DNA from 2 places in the Agrobacterium sp. rho-13.3 genome. Region 1 is predicted to be linked to the other one. Evidence: riboswitches for the same ligand, from Rfam matches in the RefSeq annotation. Region 1 holds a riboswitch; the other holds the start of a gene.
The links. Region 1 has a riboswitch for S-adenosylmethionine ahead of metA (homoserine O-acetyltransferase MetA). Riboswitches for the same ligand answer to the same signal wherever they lie in the genome.
Positions count from the first base shown of each region.

Region 2: another riboswitch for S-adenosylmethionine. It lies ahead of RMR16_RS00600 (O-succinylhomoserine sulfhydrylase); the one in region 1 lies ahead of metA (homoserine O-acetyltransferase MetA).

Region 1 is NZ_CP192774.1:2,597,328-2,601,354, reverse strand. Features, by position in the region: gene mtgA (monofunctional biosynthetic peptidoglycan transglycosylase) at 1-591, shown strand, start outside; gene RMR16_RS12700 (aldose epimerase family protein) at 598-1,620, opposite strand; gene metA (homoserine O-acetyltransferase MetA) at 1,704-2,630, opposite strand; SAM riboswitch at 2,709-2,785, opposite strand; gene RMR16_RS12690 (thiamine diphosphokinase) at 2,875-3,525, shown strand; gene RMR16_RS12685 (ABC-F family ATP-binding cassette domain-containing protein) at 3,530-4,027, shown strand, end outside.
Region 2 is NZ_CP192774.1:120,811-124,837, reverse strand. Features, by position in the region: gene RMR16_RS00615 (sugar phosphate isomerase/epimerase family protein) at 1-554, shown strand, start outside; tRNA gene RMR16_RS00610 (tRNA-Gly) at 886-956, opposite strand; gene RMR16_RS00605 (2'-deoxycytidine 5'-triphosphate deaminase) at 1,010-2,107, opposite strand; SAM riboswitch at 2,182-2,260, shown strand; gene RMR16_RS00600 (O-succinylhomoserine sulfhydrylase) at 2,304-3,488, shown strand; gene apaG (Co2+/Mg2+ efflux protein ApaG) at 3,707-4,027, shown strand, end outside.

The DNA of each region.
Region 1 (4,027 bases):
CCCTTCATGCGCCCGGTTTCCACGCTGATGCTGGCGGAACTGGTGACGTTTCAGGGCTATGACCGTCGCTGGGTGCCACTCGAAAATATCTCGCCGCGCCTCGTTCAATCGGTAATGATGTCCGAAGACGGGCAGTTCTGTTCTCACGCCGGTGTGGACTGGGGCCAGATGCAAACCGTGGTCAGCAGCGCGCTGGATGGCGAGGCGACACGCGGGGCCAGCACCATTCCCATGCAGACGGCAAAAAATCTGTTTCTCTGGAATGGCCGTTCATTTCTGCGCAAAGGACTGGAGCTGCCGCTGGCGGTGGTGTCCGATTTCATCTGGTCGAAAAAGCGGATGATGGAGATTTATCTCAACGTTGCCGAATGGGGGCCGGGCATTTACGGCATCGAAGCGGCGTCGCAATATCACTTCAAGGTGTCGGCCTCAAAGCTTAGTTCCCGGCAGGCAGCCCTTTTGGCTGTGGCGCTTCCCAACCCGATTGACCGTGTGGCCAGCAAGCCGGGTCGGGGAATGCAACGTTTAGCGGGACTTATCGAAAGACGCGCCCGCGGTTCGGGCGCATATGTCGGCTGCGTATTGGACTGAAAAACCTCAGCCCTTCGTGAAGATGTAGTCCGTTTCCTGCCGCAAAGTCTCGCCGGGGCGCAAGACGCCGTTCGGGAAAGCTTCATGATTGACGGCATCCGGCCAGATCTGCGTTTCAAGGCAGAAACCGGCAAACGGGCCGTAATGGCGTCCATCCAGACCCGGCACCGCTGTGTTCAGTTTGAATGCGGAGTAGAACTGTACGCCCGGCTCGGTCGTTTGCACTTCAAGGGCAATGTTGGAGGCAGGCGCATAGACCCGCGCCACTTTGCGCTTTGCCACACGTTCCGGCGAAAGGCAGAAATTATGGTCGTAGAGAACCTGTTCGCCGTTTTCCAGCCGCTTCATGGAGCCTGATTGGCGCAAGTCGAAGCCGGTGCCGTCCACGGGGCGGATTTCGCCGGTCGGAATTTGCCGCTCGTCCGTTGGCAGATAATGATCGGCAGCGATTTCGATCTCATGGCCGAGCGCGGTTTCCGCGCCATCCAGATTGAAATAGGAATGCTGGCAGATATTGGCGATACTAGGCTCGTCGGTGGTCGTCTCATAGACCACGGACAGCACACCACCGTCGCGGATCGTATAGGTCGCGGTGATGGCGCAATTGCCGGGATATCCGGCGCGGCCATCGGGATCGACGATCTGCAACACCACATGGCTTGGGCCATGTTCCATGATCAGCCAGTTGCGCTTGCCGATGCCATCGCTGCCGCCATGAATGTGGGTGACGCCCTTTTCGTTCAGCTCAAGCTGATAGGATTTGCCATCGATGCTGAATTTGCCGCTGTCGATGCGGTTGGCATTGCGGCCCGGCGTCGCGCCGAAATAGGAGGAATATTTCGGGTAATCATCAAACTTGTCGAAGCCCAGAACCAGCGGTGGCTGGTGGCCGTCAAGCCGCAAATCCTGAATGACCGCGCCCCAGGTGATGACGTTGGCGGTCAGCCCGCCTGCAGAAATCGTCACGCGCTCGACCTTCTCGCCCGTTGACGTTATTCCGAAATTTTCCCGTGCGCCGCCGTCACTCATCGTGTCTCTCCCATTCGATAGAACCGGGCCGGACGTTGCTTTATTTTCCGGCCCTGCGCAATCTTAAATGGAACGGCTCGGAATTAAGCCGCCTCTTTGCCGATGGCGTCCAGCTCATACGGCGTTGTCTGGTATATCTCGTTGATCCAGTTGCCAAAGAACAGGTGGGCGTGGCTGCGCCAGCGGTTCAGCGGCGTCAGCGCCGGATCATTGTGCGGGAAATAATCATGCGGCAGCTTGATGGGTACGCCCGCATCCACATCGCGGAAATACTCATCTGACAGCGATGTGGAATCATATTCCACATGGTTGAACATATAGAGCCGCTTGCCGCGTTTTTCATGCGCCAGACACACGCCCATTTCTTCGGATTCCATCAGGATTTCCAGTTCCGGGTGCTGCTCGATGTCGGCGCGGCGCACCTCCGTCCAGCGGGAAACCGGCACCTGAAAATCATCTGAAAAGCCGCTCAGATAGATGGACGAGGGGCTCAGATTGCGGTGGCGATACACGCCGAAGGCTTTTTCCTTCAGCTCATGTTTCGGCACACCATGGAAATGGTAAATTCCGGCCATGGCGCCCCAGCAGACGTTGAGTGTTGAATGAACATTGGTTTCCGTCCAGTCGAAAATCTTTTGCATTTCTTCCCAGTAGGTCACGTCCTCATAGGTCAGCTTTTCAACGGGCGCACCTGTTATGATGAAGCCATCGAACTTGCGGTGGCGTACCTCTTCCCATGTTTCATAGAAGGACAGCAAATGTTCTTCCGGCGTGTTCTTGGCCCGGTGGCCGCCAATACGCACCAGCGATAGCTCCACCTGAAGCGGGGAAGCTCCGACCAGACGCGCCATCTGGACCTCGGTTTTGATCTTGTTCGGCATGAGATTGAGAAGCCCGATTTGCAGCGGGCGAATATCCTGCCGCACAGCCGCCGTTTCGGTCATGACGCGCACGCCTTCCTGTACCAAAGTCTCGTAGGCAGGCAGCGTATCGGGTATCTTAATCGGCATCTCGAACTCACTTTCACGGCGACAAAAGGCCTAGAAAACAAAAAAACCGGCAGCGAAATCGCAGCCGGTCCTCGGAAATTGCCTGTTTCCTCGACCATTTAGCAACTTCTTTAAAGTGGCTGCAAGCCGGTCGGCAAATCACCACTGGCCTGTGTCTTAATCCTGTTGGGATCGAAAATCAATATCGCTGCATTACAGGGCTTTTCGGCCTTCCAATGTTGCGCCGTGCAGGATATTGCAGGGCATGACAGCGCACCACTTCACCATTCTGCTCGGCGGTACCATTACCGTCACGCATCGCTTGCAAAAAGCGGTGGCGGGCGCCCGTGTGATTGCGGCAGATAGCGGAATGCGCCATGCCGATGCGCTTGGCCTTGTGCCGGAACTGTGGGTGGGGGATTTCGATTCCTCTGACAAAGCGTTGCTCGAGCGCTGGCCCGATGTCACGCAGCAGCCTTTCCCGGCCGCAAAAGGCGTGACGGATGGCGAGATTGCCGTCTCGGAAGCCCTGGCACGCGGCGCAAAGCGGCTGACGCTGGTGGGCGCGCTGGCCGGTGAACGATCCGACCATGCGGTGTTTCATCTGCTTTATGCCGTTTCTCTGGCGGAGCGTGGTTTCGAGGTCGTGCTGACCTCGGGTGAGGAAGAGGCCTATCCGCTGCTGGAAGGCGCTTTCGAGCTTGATCTGCCTGCCGGATCGCTGTTTTCCGTCGCCGGTTTCACCGCGCTTGATGGCCTCGATATTGAGAATGCCCGTTACCCCTTGGCCGATTTTGCGCTTGCTTTCGGCTCATCGCGCACTATTTCCAACGTGGCGGAGGGCGCTTTGCGCTTTCGCCTGAAAAGCGGCAAAGCCATCGTGCTTGCCCGTCCTTATGACCTGACCGGAGCCTGAACCCTTGGCACCCCCCATTCTGAAACTCGACAATATCATGCTGACCTTCGGCGTTACCCCGCTGCTGGACGGTGCAAATCTGCAAGTGGAACCCGGCGACCGCATCTGTCTGGTTGGCCGCAACGGTTCCGGCAAATCGACGCTGATGAAAATCGCCGCCGGTCTGGTTGAGGCGCAGTCGGGTGAAATTTTCCGGCATCCGTCCGCGACCATCCGTTATCTGGATCAGGCACCGGATTTTGCCGGTTACGAGACGGTGCAGGCCTATGCCGAAGCAGGTCTGGGGCCGGGCGACGACCATTACCGTGTGACCTATCTGCTGGAACATCTGGGGCTGACGGGTCAGGAACATCCCTCCAGCCTTTCCGGTGGTGAAGCGCGCCGTGCCGCCCTCGTGCGGGTCATGGCACCCGAACCCGATATTTTGATGCTGGACGAGCCGACCAACCATCTGGACCTGCCGACGATCGAATGGCTGGAAGGTGAATTGCAACAGACGCGC
Region 2 (4,027 bases), 610 kb from region 1:
AGGGCGTGACGGGTGCGGATCTGGACCTGATGGAGCGTGAAGCTCTGTTCGAGATGGCCGAGATCGCCAAGGGCTATGGCACGCGCATCGTCCTAGAAAATATCTTTACCACCGAACCCGGCCAGTACCGCCAGACACCGCGTGAAGTCGCAGAAACCGTCAAGGCCGTTGGTCACGACAATCTGGCCGCGTTGATCGATTTCAGCCACGCTTACATCGAAGCCACCTTCAAAGGCCTCGACTTCCGCGAAGAGTTGCGTGCCATGGCTCCCGTCGCCGGGCATCTGCATGTGCATGACAGTTTTGGCCTGCCTTACACCATGAAGCAGTTCTATCACCGCGCCGAGGCAACGGCACTCGGCATCGGCGATTTGCATCTGCCGATCGGTTGGGGTGACATTCCCTGGGAAGAGATTTTCTCCGAATTGACGTTTCTGCCCGATACAACGCTCATCATGGAAATCGGCGCAGAGCGTTTTGCCGATCAACAGCCTTCTTGCCTTGAACGCGCGCGCAAACTCGCCGATGCGGTTAACCAGAGGCAAATTGCTTAATCAAGGCATGTGATGGAGCGACGTTTTATGAATCCATGCGGCACGGTTTTCCAGATTTTGCCGACCAATTCATGTGACGTCATCGCTAGAAAACGTCCGAACGCGACCAAAATTGTAGGTATCGACCAAGTCTGCCATGTGCCTGCGTAATTATCACACTGGGAGCGCGCAACCGTAGCGCTCCCTATGGCGGGTGTAGTTGCTTTCCGGTGACGAGATGATTTTGTGACGGCGCAAGATACCGTTGCACCTCGTTAGGCGGACACGAGGCAAAAACACTGAAAAGTCAGCACTGACTGGACGTAATTGATCTTATTGGAAAGATCCACGGAGCGGGTGAAGGGAATCGAACCCTCGTATTTTGCTTGGGAAGCAACTGCTCTACCATTGAGCTACACCCGCACGGCTTGAAACTCTGATAGTTCGGCGATGCTGTCAAGCATCGCGAAAGCGCATTACTCGGCGCGGAAGTGCTTGGAGAGTTTCAGGCCCTGCGCCTGATAGTTGGAGCCGAGGCCGGTGCCGTAGAGGCCTTCGGGTTTGGTCAGCATGTGTTCGTAAACCAGACGCCCGACGATCTGGCCGTGTTCCAGAATGAAGGGCACTTCGTGGCTTCTGACTTCCAGCACGGCGCGGCTGCCGGTGCCGCCGGCGCTGGCGTGGCCGAAACCGGGGTCGAAGAAGCCGGCATAGTGGACGCGGAATTCGCCGACGAGCGGATCGAACGGAGTCATTTCGGCTGCATAAAGCGGCGGAACATGCACGGCCTCACGCGAGACGAGGATGTAGAATTCATCCGGGTCGAGAATGAGTTCGGCGCGGCCTCTGGAATACAGCGGCTCCCAGAAATCGAGAATATCGTGCGCGGCTTTTTGATCGACATCAACAACCGCCGTGTGATGTTTGCCGCGATAACCGATCAGGCCCTGCTCCCCGAAACCCTGAAGGTCGATCGACAGCGCGATGCCGATGCCGGAAACATTCGGGGTTTCGCTGGCGACCAGCGTTTCGGTCTCGTGAAGCGTCAAGAGTTCGGTATCGTTGAGCACGGACTGGCCAATGCGGAAACGGATTTGTGACAGGCGCGAGCCTTGCCGCACGACAACCGGAAACGTGCGTGGGCTGATTTCGAGATAGAGCGGGCCGGTATAGCCTGCGGCGATCTTGTCGAATTCCTGAGCATGGTCCGTCATGACGCGGGTGAAGATGTCGAGACGACCGGTGGAGCTTTTTGGGTTGGCAGAGGCGGACATCTGCGCTGGCAGCGCCAGAGATTCCATCAGCGGCACGATGTAAACACAGCCGGTTTCCAGCACAGCACCGTTGCTCAGATCAATCTCGTGCAGGCTGAAACGGGTGAGCTTATCGATGACTTTGGTGGAGGGGCCGGGCATGAAACTGGCGCGAACGCGGTAGGCTTTTGCGCCCAGCCGCAAATCGAGACTGGCGGGCTGGACCTGATCGGCGTCCAGTGCACGCTCGCTCTTCAGCTGACTGGCACTGAACAGCCCCCGGATTGCGCCATCCGCCAATATGCCCGTTGTTCTCGTCATGTTTTCATCGTTCCTTTTGGGGCGACAAAACCAAAAGAAAAGCATTGACGCAAGCTATTAGCGGAAGTAAGGCAATCTTATCCCGTGGTGATTTGGCCGGTCGGCTTGCAGCCACGTTAAATAAGTAGCTAAAAAGACCGGGTGCTTGTAACCGGTCTGCTTTTGCGACCGGTTTTTTTGTTTGTAAGGTGAAAACATGAGCAAGAAATGGCGCCCCGCAACCCAACTCGTCCACGGCGGCACACTGCGTTCTCCATATGGTGAAACATCCGAAGCGATCTATCTGACGCAAGGTTTCGTCTATGACAGTTCCGAAGCTGCCGAGGCGCGCTTCAAGGGCGAGACGGAGGGCTTCATCTATGCCCGTTACGCCAGCCCCACCAACGACATGTTTGAAAAGCGCATGTGCCTTCTGGAAGGTGCCGAAGACGCACGCGCAACCGCATCGGGCATGGCCGCTGTCAGCGCCGCCATTTTATGCCAGTTGAAGGCAGGCGACCACATCGTTGCCGCCCGCGCTTTGTTCGGCTCCTGCCGTTGGGTGGTGGAAACTTTGGCGCCGAAATACGGCATTGAATGCACGCTGGTCGACGGCCGCGATCTGGCCAACTGGGAAAAGGCGATCCAGCCCAACACCAAGCTGTTTTTCCTCGAAAGCCCGACGAACCCGACGCTTGAGGTCATCGACATTGCAGGCGTTGCCAAGCTTGCCAACCAGATCGGCGCGAAGGTCGTTGTCGACAACGTGTTCGCCACGCCACTTTTCCAGAAGCCGCTGGAACTTGGCGCGCATATCGTCGTCTATTCGGCAACGAAGCACATTGACGGTCAGGGCCGCTGCCTCGGTGGCGTGGTGCTTTCCGACAAGCAGTGGATCGAAGAACATTTGCAGGACTATTTCCGCCACACCGGCCCTGCCATGTCGCCGTTCAACGCATGGACACTGCTGAAGGGCATCGAAACTCTGCCGCTGCGCGTGCGCCAGCAGACGGAAAATGCGGGCAAGATTGCTGATTTCCTTGCGGGCCAGAACAAGATCGCAAAGGTTATCTATCCGGGCCGTGCCGACCACCCGCAGGCCGATATCATCGCCAAGCAGATGACCGGCGGCTCAACGCTCGTGGCGTTTGAACTCAAGGGTGGCAAAGAAGCGGCTTTCAAGTTGCAGAACGCCCTTGAGGTCGTGAAGATTTCCAACAATCTCGGCGACGCAAAGAGCCTGATTACCCATCCGGGCACGACAACGCACAAGAACCTGACGGACGAAGCACGGGCAGAACTGGGTATTTCCGGCGGCACCTTGCGCCTTTCCTGCGGTATCGAAGACACGGATGATCTGCTGGAAGATTTCGCTGCGGCTTTGGACAAGGTTTCTGCCTAACACCACAAAAACGGCCCGGAGCGTTTCGCCCGGGCCGTTTTCCTCACCTGGTTTCCGATCACACATACGGGATCGAAATTTACCATTAAAGTTATCCCTAACAGACGAAATGCGCGACTGTTGCGTTAAGCCAAGCTAATATGGCCTGCCGGTTTCTTGACGATACCGTGTGCGTGTAGTGTAGAATGCTGATGAAGCAATTACTTAAGGCTGTGTGAATGTATCGTGCCCTGACACGAGATATTGAGGTCACTGTTGACCCCTATTATCTTGAAGAGCAGTCCGACCCGGACGATAATCGTTATGTCTGGGGCTACACAGTTGTGATCTCCAACAACTCCGATCTGGCGATCACGCTGGTCAATCGGTATTGGCACATTACCGATCAGAACGGACAGGTGGACGAGGTTTCCGGCCCCGGGGTGATTGGCGAACAGCCGCATCTCAAGCCCGGCGATACGTATGAGTACTCCTCCGGTTGCCCGCTGGACACGCCCTCCGGACTCATGTTCGGCCATTATGAAATGCAGGCGGACACC